Regions from separate parts of the Streptomyces sp. KMM 9044 genome, predicted to be linked through region 2. Evidence: riboswitches for the same ligand, from Rfam matches in the RefSeq annotation. Region 2 holds a riboswitch; the other holds the start of a gene.
What was found. A riboswitch is a leader RNA that binds a small molecule or an ion and turns the genes downstream of it on or off. The one in region 2 is predicted to bind S-adenosylmethionine.
Positions count from the first base shown of each region.

Region 1: linked by a shared signal. The riboswitch ahead of HUV60_RS25130 (aminotransferase class V-fold PLP-dependent enzyme) and the one ahead of thrC (threonine synthase) in region 2 are both predicted to bind S-adenosylmethionine.

Region 1 is NZ_CP113910.1:5,569,967-5,577,706, reverse strand. It holds gene HUV60_RS25145 (hypothetical protein) at 1-70, opposite strand, end outside; gene HUV60_RS25140 (rhomboid family intramembrane serine protease) at 227-961, shown strand; gene HUV60_RS25135 (Lrp/AsnC family transcriptional regulator) at 958-1,239, shown strand; gene HUV60_RS25130 (aminotransferase class V-fold PLP-dependent enzyme) at 1,319-2,731, opposite strand; SAM riboswitch class IV at 3,010-3,126, opposite strand; gene trpD (anthranilate phosphoribosyltransferase) at 3,233-4,297, opposite strand; gene qcrB (cytochrome bc1 complex cytochrome b subunit) at 4,489-6,150, opposite strand; gene qcrA (cytochrome bc1 complex Rieske iron-sulfur subunit) at 6,147-7,208, opposite strand; gene qcrC (cytochrome bc1 complex diheme cytochrome c subunit) at 7,205-7,740, opposite strand, start outside.
Region 2 is NZ_CP113910.1:4,115,865-4,123,604, reverse strand. It holds gene HUV60_RS18650 (NADH:flavin oxidoreductase) at 1-22, opposite strand, end outside; gene groL (chaperonin GroEL) at 274-1,896, opposite strand; gene HUV60_RS18640 (cold-shock protein) at 2,324-2,527, opposite strand; gene HUV60_RS18635 (ubiquitin-like small modifier protein 1) at 2,969-3,244, opposite strand; gene thrC (threonine synthase) at 3,241-4,563, opposite strand; SAM riboswitch class I at 4,582-4,787, opposite strand; gene HUV60_RS18625 (glucosyl-3-phosphoglycerate synthase) at 4,967-5,911, shown strand; gene HUV60_RS18620 (alpha,alpha-trehalose-phosphate synthase (UDP-forming)) at 6,059-7,474, shown strand; gene otsB (trehalose-phosphatase) at 7,554-7,740, shown strand, end outside.

The DNA.
Region 1 (7,740 bases), 1.5 Mb from region 2:
CGAAACGGGTGAGGTTGCCGCAGAGGGTGCAGCGCCACCGCGTCGAGGCAGTCGGCAGGGGAACCGTCATCGTGGCTGTTCGCCTTCCTTCCAGTGTCCGTGACGCGCCGGGCACCCGGCGCGTGTGGCACGTAACCCTACGGCCTGGCAGGTCTTCGCCGCCTGCCCGTCCACGGCGGCGAGGCGGTCTGTGCGCTTGCGTCCGGTTACGTCATGCTCTGTGTTCATGATCCGCAACTGGGGCGTGACGGCCGCCGGGGCGCTGAAACGCCCGTCGGCGCCGGTGACCCACACCCTCATCGCCGCATGCTGCCTGGTCTTCCTCACCGGGCCGGCCTCGGGACTCGATCCGGGATACGGGAACGGGGACGAGCTGTTCGCCGCACAACGCAGCTATTTCCGCCACTGGGGTGTGATCCCCGCAGACGTGTTCGAAGGATCTCTCTGGAGCGTCCTCACCCCCGCCACGGCCCTGTTCGTCCACGGCAGCTGGGTGCATCTGCTCGGCAACATGCTCTTCCTCCATGTCTTCGGGACGATGACCGAGGCACGGGTGGGCCGTCTGCGGTTCTTCCTGTTCTACGTCGGCTGCGGCTACCTCGCCCTGCTCGGGTACGCCGCCGCCAACGCGGACGCGACGCAGTCCCTGGTCGGTGCCTCGGGGGCGATCTCGGGGGTCCTCGGCGCGTTCCTCTTCCTGTTCCCCCGGGCGCGGGTGACCAGTCTGCTGCCGTTCCTGTTCTTCCTGCCGGTGCGCTTCCCGGCCTGGGTGGTGCTGCCGTTCTGGGCGGCACTGCAGTGGCTGGCGGCAGGACGGGCCTCCGAGGGGCCGGGGGTGGCGTACCTGGCCCACCTGGTGGGTTTCGTGCTGGGCTTCTGCTGGGCGTGGGTGCGGTTCACAGCGAGGACTACAGTGAGAACAGCCCCAGCTCCGGCCCCCGAGGGAGAGAACCAGCAGTGATCACCGCGATCGTCCTCATCAAGACCAGCGTGGACCGGATCCCCGAGATCGCGGAACGGATCGCCGCGCTGGACAGCGTCAGCGAGGTCTTCTCCGTCACCGGCACCTACGACCTGATCGCCATGGTCCGGGTCAGGGAGCACGAGGACCTGGCGGAGGTCATCCCGGGCCGGATCAACAAGATCCCGGGCGTGGAGGGCACGGACACGCACGTGGCGTTCCGTACGTACTCGCAGCACGACCTGGAGGCCGCGTTCGCGATCGGCCTGGACAGCTGAGCGGGCCGGCCCGAGACGCCCGGGTGCCCGGTACAGCGGAGGGGGCCGGGGACGCGCGTACCGGGGCGGGTGACCGGGCTCAGGCGGAGGTGTCCGGCACGCAGCGGCCGTCGACCGTGCGGTAGCTCCGGCGGGCGCCGTCGCGCACGAGCTCGCGGGCGGCGCGGACGAAGCGCTGCACGTGTTCGTCCGGTGTGCCCGCGCCGAAGCTGACGCGGATCGCGTCGAGGGACGTCTCCCCGGGCGCCGTCCCGGGGGCGCCGCACTCGCCCCGGTCCTGTGGCCCGCCGCCGCGCAGGGCGCGCAGCAGCGGGTGGGCGCAGAAGAGTCCGTCCCGTACGCCGATGCCGTACTCGGCGGAGAGGGCCGCGGCGAGGTGGGAGCTGTTCCAGCCGTCGACGACGAAGGAGAGCACGCCGACGCGCGGCGCGCCGTCCCCGAACAGGGACAGGAACCGCACCTCGGGCACGTCCGCGAGCCCGTCCCGTACGGTGCGGATCAGCCGCTCCTCGTGGGCGGCCAGCGCGCCGAACCCGGCCGCGCCGAGCGCCTTGCAGGCCGAGGCGACGGCGTGGGCGCCGATGACGTTGGGCGAGCCGGCCTCGTGGCGGGCGGCGCCCTCGTGCCACTGGACGTCCACTCCCCCGTCCGCGCGCCGGGCGACCCTGCGGCTGGCGCCGCCGCCCGCGAGGTAGGGCTCGGCCCGGCGCAGCCAGTCGACGCGGCCGGCCAGGACGCCGGTGCCGAACGGGGCGTACAGCTTGTGCCCGGAGAAGGCGACCCAGTCGACGTCCAGCTCGCGCAGGCTCACCGCGCGGTGCGGGGCGAGCTGGGCGGCGTCCAGGACGATCCGGGCGCCGTGCGCGTGGGCGGCGGCGGCCAGCTCCCGTACGGGCCACAGCTCGCCGGTGACATTGGAGGCGCCGGTGACGCAGACCAGGGCGGGGCCGTGGGGGTCACGGGCGGCGAGGGCCTGCTCCAGGGCCCGCACGGCCTGCTCCGGGCTGCCCGGGGCGTCGAGGAAGGTGACGCGGGCGCCGCGCCAGGGCAGCAGGGCGGCGTGGTGCTCGGTCTCGAAGACGAAGACCTGGCAGTCGTCCGGGAGCGCGGCGGCGAGCAGGTTGAGCGAGTCGGTGGTGGACCGGGTGAAGACCACCTGGTCCCGCTCGCGGCAGTCGAGGAACCCGGCGACGGTCCTGCGGGCGTTCTCGAACAACTCGGTGGAGAGCTGGGAGAGGTAACCGGCGCCGCGGTGGACGCTGCCGTAGTACGGCACGTACGCGGCCACGTCGTCCCACACCCGCTGGAGCGCCGGGGCGCTGGCGGCGTAGTCGAGCGCGGCGTAGGTGACCTCCCCGCCGGTGACGAGCGGAACGGTGACGTCCCGGCCGAGCACGGGCAGCGGGGCACAGCCGGACGGGGCGACGGCATCGGCGGCGGGAACCGCGGGAACCGCGGGAACCGCGGGAACCACGGGAACCGCGGGAACCACGGGAACCACGGGAACCGCGGGAACCACGGGAACCGCGGGAACCACGGAAAGGGCGGAAAGGGTGGAAAGAGACATGGCCGGACTCCCGTGACAGCAGGCGGAATCACCACGCGAGCGCACACGGCTCGAGCGTGGGAGATGGGGGAGAGGAATCTGCGGAGGCGGGGCTCTGTGGCCTGGAAAGGCCCGTCAGAAGCGCCCTAACGCATTCGCTTGCTCAACGGAAGGCTCCCTCGAACGACCAGGACCCCTGGTGTCTCACTCGATCGAGTGCGAGGGGTCCGCGCTTGCCGCGAGCCCTGCTGCTCACGGCCTGGTCCTCACCCGGGGCACCCCGCCACGGACGGAGGGTTGCCGGACAGCCGGCCGGGGCCTGATGGCTGTCGCTCATGACCTGGTCCCGCATCCTGCCACACGGGCCCGCACCACGCGCAAGGCGCGGTCCGGATCCTGGACGGACCGGACCGCGCCCTCACACCTGCCGTACCGCTCGTACGCGGCTCACGCGTTGCTGACCAGCACCCAGCGCTCCAGAACCCTCCGGGCGGTGCCCGAGTCGATCGACTCGGCGGCCCTGGCCATCCCGGCCCGGATCTGCTCCGCCAGCGTCCCCGTGCCCGGCTCGAGCGCCACCAGCGCCGCCGCCGAGTTCAGCAGCACCGCGTCCCGCACCGGGCCGCGCTCGCCGTCCAGCACCCGCCGGGCGACCTCCGCGTTGTACGAGGCGTCGGCGCCGCGCAGGGCCTCCAGCGGCACGGGCTCGATGCCGGCGTCGCGCGGGTCGAAGCGCTCCTCGGTCACCTTGCCGTCCCGGACCACCCACACGGTCGAGGGGCCGGTGGTGGTCAGCTCGTCGAGACCGTCGTCGCCGCGGAACACCAGCGAGGAGTGGCCGCGTCCGGCGAACACGCCGGCCATGATCGGAGCCATCCTCGGGTCGGCGACCCCGACGGCCTGGGCCCGGACCCGGGCCGGGTTGGCCAGCGGGCCGAGGAAGTTGAACACCGTCCGAATGCCCAGCTGCCCTCGCGCGGCCGCCGCGTGGCGCAGCGCCGGGTGGAACTTCACCGCGAAGCAGAAGGTGATCCCGGCCTCCTCGGCGACCTCGGCGACCCGCTGCGGGGTCAGTTCCAGGTTGACGCCGAGCTTCTCGAGGACGTCGGAGGCGCCGGACGAGGAGGAGGCGGCCCGGTTGCCGTGCTTGACGACCTTCGCCCCGGTGCCGGCGATGACGATGGAGGACATCGTGGAGATGTTCACCGTCTTGGCGCCGTCACCGCCGGTGCCGACGATGTCGACGGTCTCGCCGGGCACCTCGATGCCGATGGCGTGGTCGTACATCGCCCGGACGCAGCCGGTGATCTCCTCGACGGTCTCGCCCTTGGCCCGCAGGGACACGGCGAACCCGGCGATCTGCGCGTCGGTGGCCTCACCCCGCATGATCAGGTCCATCGCCCAGGCGGTGTCGTCGGCGGACAGGTCTCGGCCGTCGAGCAGGCCGTTCAGCAGGGCGGGCCAGGAGCGGCCCGCCGCGGTGTTGCCTCCTGCGGGGGTCACAGCGCTCATCGGCCGCTCCTGGGTCCTCGACGTCTTCGACAGACAGATGGGTCTTCGACAGACGGATGGCTGGGGGTTTCGTCACCACCCTATCGACCCCGGGGCACGGCGAAGGGCCCCCGTCCGGTCCTCGGACGGGGGCCCTTCGCCGTCGTGTGGCGACTTGGCTGCCTGGGAAGGCGGTTGAGGCGGTGCGGCGGTCAGTGGTGGCCGTGGCCGCTCGTGATCTCCTTGTACTCCTCGACGGTCGGCTTCGGAATCTGGGACTCCTCGCCGTAGTAGCCCTTGTTGAGCTTGGCGCGCAGCTTCTCCAGCGGCTTCACCTTGCGCTCGACGCCGTTTTCGTCGACGAGCGGGCCGATCTCGGACGGCCTGTACTGCTCGTGCGCCGTGAGGGTGTGCAGTTGCTCCTGGCTGAGCGGCTCGTGGACCTCGATGAACTCACCGTGCGGCAGGCGCTTGATGATGCCCGACTCGCGACCGTGCAGCACCTTGTCCCGGTCTCGGCGCTGGAGACCGAGACAGATCCGTTTGGTGACGATGAACGCGACGACCGGCCCGACGAAGAAGGCGACGCGCACGAACCAGGTGATCGCGTTGATCGACAGGTTGAAGTGCGTGGCCCACAGGTCGTTGCCACCACCGACGAGGAGCACGAAGTACCAGGTGATCCACGCGACGCCGAAGGCGGTGCGCGTCGGGGCGTTGCGCGGGCGGTCCAGGATGTGGTGCTCGCGCTGGTCGCCGGTGACCCAGGACTCGATGAACGGGTAGACCGCGATGGCCACCAGGACCAGCGGGAAGATCATCAGCGGGACGAACACACCCAGGACGAGCGTGTGACCCCAGAAGTTGATCTCCCAGCCCGGCATCACCCGGATCAGCCCCTCGGAGAAGCCCATGTACCAGTCGGGCTGGGCCCCGGTGGAGACCATGTCCGGCCGGTAGGGGCCGATGTTCCAGATCGGGTTGATCGTCGCGATCGCCGAGACGACGGCCAGCACGCCGAAGACCAGGAAGAAGAAGCCTCCGGCCTTCGCCGTGTACACCGGCAGCAGCGGCATGCCCACGACGTTCTTGTTGGTCTTGCCGGGGCCCGCGAACTGCGTGTGCTTGTGGTAGAAGACCAGGATCAGGTGCGCCACCACGAGGCCGAGCATGATGCCCGGCAACAGCAGGATGTGGACCGAGTAGAACCGGGCGATGAAGTCGTCCCCCGGGAACTCCCCGCCGAACAGGAAGAACGCGAGGTACGTGCCGACGATCGGCACGGACAGGATCGCGCCCTCCATGAAGCGGATACCGGTGCCGGAGAGCAGGTCGTCCGGGAGCGAGTAGCCGGTGAAACCGGTGAACATGCCGAGGACGAAGAGCAGGAAGCCGAACAGCCAGTTGACCTCACGCGGCTTGCGGAACGCGCCGGTGAAGAACACGCGCATCATGTGCACGAACATGCCGGCCAGGAACACCAGCGCGGCCCAGTGGTGGAGCTGGCGGATCAGCAGACCACCGCGGACGTCGAAGCTGATGTCCAGCGTCGACTTGTACGCCTCGCTCATCAGCTGGCCCTGCATCGGGATGTAGCTGCCGTGGTACTCCACCTCGTTCATCGACGGGTGGAAGAACAGCGTCAGGTACACACCCGTGAGGATGATGATGAGGAAGCTGTAGAGGCAGATCTCCCCCAGCATGAACGACCAGTGGTCGGGGAAGATTTTGCGCATGTTGGCCTTGGCAAGGGAGTAGATCCCCAGCCGGCCGTCGGCCCAGTCGGCGACCCGTTCGCCGGCCGGGGCCTTACCGCGGGAGCGGCCCGGCCCGTCGGCGCCGGACGGATTCGTGGTGCTGGTCGTAGTACTCATCCGCGCTCCCAGAATGCAGGACCGACGGGCTCCTCGAAGTCGCCGAGCGCCTCGAGATAGCCCTCGTCGTTCACACCGATGCGCAGCTGCGGCAGGGCGTGACCGGCGGGACCGAAGATGACCCGGGCCCCGTCGGAGAGGTCGAAGGTGGACTGGTGACAGGGGCACAGCGCGTGGTGCGTCTGCTGCTCGTACAGGGAGATCGGGCAGCCGACGTGGGTGCAGATCTTCGAGTACGCGACGATGCCCTCGTGCGACCACTCGAGCTCGCGCTTGTCCTTGATGTCCTCCGGCTGGATACGGACGATCATCAGGGCGGCCTTGGCGATCTCGTTCAGGTACCCGTGCTCGTGCGGGTCCAGGCCCTCGGGCTGGGCGAAGGTCAGCGAGCCCACGATGATGTCGGACGGCCGCATGGGCTCGTTCGTGTTCATGTTGATGAGCAGCTTGCCCTTGGCCCACAGGGTGTGGCGGAGCGAGGTGCCGGGCAGCGGTCCGAGGTCGCGCAGCAGGACCACCCCGGAGAGCGGGACCAGGGCCAGAGCGCCGAACATCGTGTTGCGGATCAGCTTGCGCCGTCCGAGCGCGGACTCCTTCGCGCCCTGGCGGAAGTCGTCCATGACCTGCTCGCGGAGCTCCGGCGGCGCGGAGATCGGGTGCCGCTCGTCGGTGAGCTCGTGGTCCGACATCAGCGTGCGGGCCCAGTGGACCGCGCCGGCACCGATGGCGAACAGGGCGACGCCGAGGGTCATGCCGAGCGCGAAGTTCAGCGCGCTGATGTGACCGAGCGGGAAGATGTAGACGGACTCGTCGACCGGGATCGTCACGAACGAGACGATGAAGCCGACGGTGGCCAGCATCGACAGCGTGAACAGGAGGGCGACCGTACGCTCGGACCGCTTGGCTGCCCGATCGTCGATGTCCTGGACGCGCGGCTCGTGGGGCGGCAGCCCCGGGTCGGCGAACGGGTTCTTCTCGTCCGCGACGCGCACCGTGCCGTGCACGGTGTCCTGCCCTGCGGGCAGCTGCTTCTCTTCGGGAGTCTCTTGGCTACTCATGACTTCCTGGCCTTTGCGGTCCGAGCTGCGACCCAGACGGCGACCGCGATCAGCGCGCCGAGGCCGAAGACCCACGCGAACAGACCCTCGGAGACGGGACCGAGCCCGCCCAGCGACAGACCGCCGGGGCTCACGCTGTCATCGCTGTTGACCGTCTCGAGGTAGGCGATGATGTCCTTCTTGTTCTGCTCCGACAGCGAACCGTCGGGGAAGGAAGGCATGTTCTGCGGGCCGGTCAGCATCGCCTGGTAGATGTGCTTGGGGTCCACGTCCTCGAGGTTCGGGGCGTACTTTCCGTGCGTGAGCGCACCGCCCTTGCCTGTGAAGTTGTGGCACTGCGCGCAGTTGTTGCGGAACAGTTCACCGCCCTTGGCGATGTCGGCGCCCTCGGGGCCGTACTGTTCCTCGGTGGGGACGGCCGGGCCGGCGCCCAGGGAGGCGATGTACGCCGCCAGCTGGTCGATCTCGGCCTGGGTGTAGACGACCTTCTTCTGCGGAAGCTGCGCGGCCTGCGAGGTGGCGGCCGGCATAC
Region 2 (7,740 bases):
CCGTGGAGGTGGCGACGGTCATATGAGGGCTCCCTGTTGGATGTACCAGTCGGTATGTGCGCGTGCATTCACTGCACTCCAGCGGCAACCGACAGGAGCCGAAAACCATTCCACCCATTCGGCCCACCCCCTGTGACCTCCGACACACCGGCCCGGGGGCTCAAGCCCCGGGCTCCGCTCCCGAGAACGCCCGAGGGCGGCACCCCCTGCCAAAAACAGGGGGTGCCGCCCTCGGTACCGGCGGACCGGGTCCGAACCTGAGGTGAGTCAGGCTCAGAAGTCCATGTCACCGCCCGGCATGCCGCCCGGAGCGGCCGCGGCGGCCTTCTCCGGCTTGTCGGCGATGACGGCCTCGGTGGTCAGGAACAGCGCGGCGATCGACGCGGCGTTCTGCAGCGCGGAACGCGTCACCTTGGCCGGGTCGATGATGCCTTCCTTGACCAGGTCGACGTACTCGCCGGTCGCGGCGTTCAGACCGTGGCCCGGAGTGAGGTTGCGCACCTTCTCCACCACGACACCGCCCTCGAGGCCGGCGTTGACGGCGATCTGCTTCAGCGGGGCCTCGAGCGCGAGCTTCACGGCCTGGGCGCCGGTCGCCTCGTCACCCTCGAGCTCCAGCTTCTCGAACACCGAGGAGGCCTGGAGGAGTGCCACACCACCACCGGCGACGATGCCCTCCTCGACGGCCGCCTTCGCGTTGCGAACGGCGTCCTCGATACGGTGCTTGCGCTCCTTGAGCTCGACCTCGGTGGCGGCACCGGCCTTGATGACCGCGACACCGCCGGCGAGCTTCGCCAGGCGCTCCTGCAGCTTCTCGCGGTCGTAGTCCGAGTCGCTGTTCTCGATCTCGGCACGGATCTGGTTCACGCGGCCCTGGACCTGGTCGGCCGAGCCGGCACCGTCGACGATGGTGGTCTCGTCCTTGGTGATGACGACCTTGCGGGCCCTGCCCAGAAGGTCGACCGTGGCGTTCTCCAGCTTGAGGCCGACCTCCTCGGAGATGACCTCGCCACCGGTGAGGACGGCGATGTCGCCGAGCATGGCCTTGCGGCGGTCACCGAAGCCCGGGGCCTTGACGGCGACGGACTTGAAGGTGCCACGGATCTTGTTGACGACCAGGGTCGACAGGGCCTCGCCCTCGACGTCCTCGGCGATGATCAGCAGCGGCTTGCCCGACTGCATGACCTTCTCCAGGAGCGGCAGCAGGTCCTTGACGTTGCCGATCTTGGAGTTGGCGATCAGGATGTACGGGTCGTCGAGCGACGCCTCCATACGCTCCATGTCGGTGGCGAAGTACGCCGAGATGTAGCCCTTGTCGAAGCGCATACCCTCGGTGAGCTCCAGCTCCAGACCGAAGGTCTGGGACTCCTCGACGGTGATGACGCCTTCCTTGCCGACCTTGTCCATCGCCTCGGCGATGAGCTCGCCGATCTGGGTGTCGGCGGCGGAGATGGAGGCCGTGGAGGCGATCTGCTCCTTGGTCTCGACGTCCTTCGCCTGCTCCAGCAGGGCACCGGAGACGGCCTCGACGGCCTTCTCGATACCGCGCTTGAGGGCCATGGGGTTGGCGCCGGCGGCTACGTTGCGCAGGCCCTCCTTGACCAGGGCCTGGGCGAGAACGGTCGCGGTGGTCGTACCGTCACCGGCGACGTCGTCCGTCTTCTTGGCGACTTCCTTGACCAGCTCGGCGCCGATCTTCTCGTACGGGTCCTCGAGCTCGATCTCCTTGGCGATGGACACACCATCGTTGGTGATCGTGGGGGCGCCCCACTTCTTCTCGAGGACGACGTTGCGGCCCTTGGGGCCGAGCGTCACCTTGACGGCGTCCGCGAGCTGGTTCATGCCGCGCTCGAGGCCGCGCCGCGCCTCCTCGTCGAACGCGATGATCTTGGCCATGTGAAGTGGTCCCTCCAGGACTGGGGGTGATGACTCCAGGACCGCGCCCGCGCCCGCGACGGACGGCTCACAGACCCGGCGGTTCCTTGCCCCACCGGCCTGCGGGCCTCACCGACCCGGTCCTACGTTGTCACTCTCACCTTCAGAGTGCTAACGCAATAATTAGCACTCGACCCATGCGAGTGCAAGCGCCTTCGGGGATCGGCGGGGGGACTCAGCCACCCGCGAACACCCGGACGGGACGGACGGCGGGCGGACGATCGGACGAACTGCCGGCAGAGGGTCGGCAGGCGGCGGGGAGCGGCGCGCGGGGCGCGGGGCAGCCGGAGGGACGGCGCGGGCAAGGCGAAGGGCCCGTACCCCGGGTGACCCCGGAGGCACGAGCCCTTCGTCGGCAGGAAAATTCTTGTGGTTGCTGGTAGCGCGTTCAGGCGGTGACCCGAACCATGTCGGCCTGCGGGCCCTTCTGGCCCTGCGAGATCTCGAACTCGACCCGCTGGCCCTCTTCAAGGGTGCGGTAGCCGTCCATCTGGATCGCGCTGTAGTGGACGAAAACATCCGCACCACCGTCGACCGCGATGAAGCCGTACCCCTTCTCCGCGTTGAACCACTTGACGGTGCCCTGAGCCATGCCCAACTCCCCTATTACTGGCCCTTGCACAGATCCGCACTTCGCGGATCCGGGTCAGACCTCACTCCCCAAACGGTTGGGGGCGTGCGCCGGAACGCGTCGACCGCGGCTGAATGTATCTGCCCAACTGCCCTCTGCAACAGGTCAGTCGGACGAGAAATATCGACGCCGCCGGTCCGGAATGCGACGGTAATTCGTCCGATTTCAGGGCAAGTCACACCGGACAAAACCCGCAAATGCGGCAGGACGGGCCCGAACTTTGGCTGTATCCAGTCGGGTGAGCGGCAGGAATTAATGGTTCCCGACAAGGGGGCCGGGACCGCTTTCCCCAACCCTATCGCGTTCAATCCCACGGAATTGCCCCCTCCGTTTCCCTCACGGAGGGGGCAGTCCGATAAACGCACGGTAAGGGAAGTTACCGATGGTAATGATCGGCTGGCGTCAGCCGCCGGCGACGGCCGGGATGATCGACACACCCGCACCGTCCGGCGTCGCGGTCTGCAGGCCCTGCTCGAAGCGGACGTCGTCGTCGTTGACGTAGACGTTGACGAAGCGGCGCAGCTTGCCCTGGTCGTCGAGGACGCGGGCGGCGATCCCGGTGTGGTTCTTCTCCAGGTCCGCGATGACGTCGCCGAGGGTGGCGCCCTGGGCGTCGACCTCGGCCTTGCCGCCGGTGTAGGTGCGCAGGATGGTGGGGATGCGAACGGTCACGCTCATGAGCTGAGGCCAGCCTCTCGGAAGGAGTCCAGGTTCGGGCGGATGGTCGCGGTCAGACCGGTGTCGGCCACCGCGTCCAGCGTCTTGAGGCCGTCGCCGGTGTTGAGGACGACAGTGGTCAGGGACGGGTCCAGGTCGCCGTTCTCGATCAGCTTCTTCGTGACGCCGACGGTCACGCCGCCCGCGGTCTCCGCGAAGACGCCCTCGGTCCGGGCGAGCAGCCTGATGGCCTCCACGACCTGCTCGTCCGTCACGTCCTCCACGGCGCCGCCGGTGCGGCGCGCGATGTCCAGGACGTACGGGCCGTCGGCGGGGTTGCCGATGGCGAGCGACTTGGCGATGGTCTTCGGCTTCTGCGGCCGGACGACGTCGTGGCCCGCCTTGTACGCGGTCGACACCGGCGAGCAGCCCTCGGCCTGGGCGCCGAAGATCTTGTACGGCCTGTCCTCGACGAGGCCGAGCCCGATCAGCTCGCGCAGCCCCTTGTCTATCTTCGTGAGCTGCGAGCCGGAGGCGATCGGGACGACGATCTGGTCGGGCAGCCGCCAGCCGAGCTGCTCGCAGATCTCGTACGCGAGGGTCTTGGAGCCCTCGGCGTAGTAGGGCCGCAGGTTGACGTTGACGAAGCCCCAGCCCTCGCCGGCCGGGTCGCCGATCAGCTCGGAGCAGAAGCGGTTCACGTCGTCGTAGTTGCCCTCGATGCCGACGAGCTCACCGCCGTAGACGGCGGCCATGACGACCTTGCCCTGCTCCAGGTCGTGCGGGATGAACACGCAGGAGCGCAGTCCGGCACGGGCGGCGGCGGCGCCGACGGCGCCGGCGAGGTTGCCCGTGGAGGAGCAGGAGAGGGTGGTGAAGCCGAAGGCGCGGGCGGCCTCCAGGGCCTGGGCGACGACCCGGTCCTTGAAGGAGTGCGTCGGGTTGCCGGAGTCGTCCTTGACGTACAGGCCACCGGTGACGCCGAGCTCGCGGGCGAGGTTGTCGGCCCGGACGAGCCTGGTCCAGCCCGGGTTGATGTTCGGCTTGGTCGCCACGTCGGCGGGGACGGGCAGCAGGGGCGCGTAGCGCCAGATGGTCGCGGGACCCGCCTCGATGCGCCGGCGCAGTTCCTCGGTGTCGTAGGCCGAGAAGTCGTAGGCGATCTCCAGCGGGCCGAAACACTCCTCGCAGGCGAAGACGGGGCCGAGCGGTACGCGGTGGCCGCACTCGCGGCAGGACAGCGCGGCGGCGGGACCGAGATCGACGGAGGGTGCGGCCGAACCGGAGCGCCCGGCGGATCCGGCGGGTTCGGTGGTGCTTGTGACGGTCTGCACAGCCATGTGAGGCGAGGCCCTTTCTCCTCATCTTCCTCACGACGCATCTCGCCGTGAGACGGATTTGGCACCTTCCCTAGCCGGGAGCCTCGCGAGAACGATCGGCGACACGTGCGCGATCCACTGCGCGGCACGCTGCTGGACCGTCGATCGGCGGTGATCTACGAGAACCGGCTGGAGGGTTGCCGGGGCTTCATCGGGCCGTTTCCCTCTGCCCCTCTGGATGAGCTGTATGCGGTTGTGTGTCGTGCGGTGGCGCGCCGCGGACGAAGGGGGCACGACCCCGGCATGCAAAGGTCATCCGCGTTGTTCAAGACTGTAACCGAAGGCCAGGACGGTGGAGAGTACGCGTCCGAACCGCGAGATGGATCACCGGTGTATGGATCACAGAGATGAGGAGCCGCTGACCGTGCTGGAAGAAGTCGAGCGCTGGCTGGCCCAGCGCTCCTGGTCCGTGACCGACCGACCGGTGCAACGCCTCCTGGCCGCGAAACGCGCCACGGGACAGACGGTGAGCGTGGTGCTGCCCGCGCTCAACGAGGAGGCGACGGTCGGGGAGATCGTCACGACGATCCGGGACGACCTGATGCTGCGGGTCCCGCTGGTCGACGAGATCGTGGTCGTGGACTCCGGCTCGACCGACCGCACGGCCCGGGCGGCCGCGGTGGCGGGCGCGACCGTGGTGCACCGGGACACGATCCTGCCCCGCATACCCGCCGTGCCCGGCAAGGGCGAGGTGCTGTGGCGCTCCCTGCTGGTCACCCGGGGGGACGTCGTCTGCTTCGTCGACGCGGACCTCAGGGAGTTCTCCGCCGACTTCGTCACCGGCATCGTCGGCCCCCTGCTCACGGAACCGGACGTGCAACTGGTGAAGGCCATGTACGACCGGCCCCTGGGCGACGCCGCCGGCCAGGGCGGCCGGGTCACCGAACTGATGGCGCGCCCGCTGCTCAACCTGCACTGGCCGCGGCTGGCCGGCTTCGTGCAGCCGCTGAGCGGCGAGTACGCGGCCCGCCGCTCGCTCCTGGAGCGGCTGCCCTTCCCCGTCGGCTACGGCGTCGAGCTGGGCATGCTGGTCGATTCCCTGCACCTGGTGGGCCTGGACGCCCTCGCGCAGGTCGACGTCGGCGTGCGCAGACACCGTCACCAGGACGGCCGGGCCCTCGGCCGCATGGCCGCCGCGATCTACCGCACCGCCCATCTCCGGCTGGCCCGCAGCCACCTCCTGCACCCCGCTCTCACCCAGTTCGAACGCACCGGCACCGGCTTCGAGCCCCGCACCCACCCGGTGGACACCCAGGAGCGCCCCCCGATGACGGAAATAGCCGAGTACCGGTCCCGCCGGGTGGCCTGACCACGACGGACCGCGGCCTCTGCCGCAGCTCTTGACCTGGTTTTCCGGGGGCGTCCGGTCGTATACGGCCGATCCGCTGGTCCGTGTACGGCTGATCCGTACGTTTGAGCGTTTCAAAGGCGGGCTAGGTTGAGGTTTATGGCTCCCATGCAGGCTGGTCAGGACACTCGGAACGCTCGGGTGCTGGTCGCGTCGAACCGCGGCCCCGTTTCGTACACGGCGGGCGAGGACGGCTCGCTGCACGCGAGGCGGGGCGGCGGCGGGCTGGTGTCCGGGCTGTCGGCCATCGGGTCCGACGCGGACGCGCTGTGGGTGTGCTCGGCGCTCTCCGACGGCGACCGCGAGGCCGTGCGGCGCGGGGTCGGCGAGGACGGCGTACGGATGCTGGACATCCCCGCGGACGTGCACGCCGACGCGTACAACGGCATCGCGAACTCGGTGCTGTGGTTCGTGCACCACATGCTGTACCAGACACCGCTGGAACCCGTCTTCGACACGGAGTTCCGCCGGCAGTGGGCGGCATACGAGGCCTACAACCGGGCGTTCGCCGAGGCGCTGGCCGAGGAGGCGGCGCGGGGGGCCGCGGTGGTGGTGCAGGACTACCACCTGACGCTGGTCCCGGGGCTGCTGCGGGAGCTCCGTCCCGATCTGCGCATCGGTCACTTCTCGCACACGCCGTGGGCGCCGCCGGAGTACTTCCGGATGCTGCCCGACGACATCGCCGGGCAGGTGTTGCGCGGGATGCTGGGCGCGGACCGGCTCGGCTTCCTGACCCGGCGCTGGGCGGACGCGTTCACCGCGTGCTGCGAGCGGTTCGCCGACGGGCTCGGGGAGACCACGATCGGGGTGCACGGACTGGGCGCCGACGCGGACTTCCTGCGCGGCCGGGCGCACGAGGCGGACGTCGAGGAGCGGATCGCCGTGCTCCGCGAGGAGATCGGCACGGCTCCCGGCGGGACCGCGCGCAAGGCAGTCGTCCGGGTCGACCGGACCGAGCTGTCGAAGAACATCGTGCGCGGCCTGCTCGCGTACCGGCAGTTCCTCGACGACCACCCCGAGTGGCGCGAACGGGTCGTGCACGTCGCCTTCGCCTACCCCTCCCGGCAGGACCTCGCCGTGTACCGCGACTACACGGCCGAGGTGCAGCGGGTCGCCGACGAGATCAACGAGCGGTACGGGACACCGGGCTGGCGTCCGGTCGTCCTGCACGTCAAGGACGACTTCGCGCGCTCCCTGGCCGCGTACCGGCTGGCCGACGTGGCGCTGGTCAACCCCATCCGGGACGGGATGAACCTGGTCGCCAAGGAGATCCCGCTCCTGTCCGAAGGGGGCTGCGCGCTGGTGCTGTCCCGGGAGGCGGGCGCGTACGAGGAGCTGGGCGAGGACGCGATCACCGTCAACCCGTACGACGTGGTCGACACGGCGCGGGCCCTGCACGAGGGACTCATGATGCGCCCGGAGGAGCGGACCGAGCGCGCCAAGCGCCTGGCCGACGCGGCGACCGCGCTGCCGCCGCAGCAGTGGTTCCTGGAGCAGCTGAACGCCCTGCGGGACGGAAGCTGAAGCCTGCCGCTCCCCTCGGCGTTCCTGGACGGCCGGTCACGCATGCGTGGGGGCGGGTGGACGTGGATAGGTTGACGGTATGGGCAGCTCCAAGGACTCCACGGACCCGAACGCCACACACTCCGACGACTCCGGCACCCTGCCGGTGCCCGCCACGCGGGCCGGACGGGAAGGGCTCGACGCGCTGCTCGCGCGGCCGGGCAAGGCGCTGGTCGCGCTCGACTTCGACGGGACGCTCGCGCCGATCGTGCCCGACCCCGAGCAGG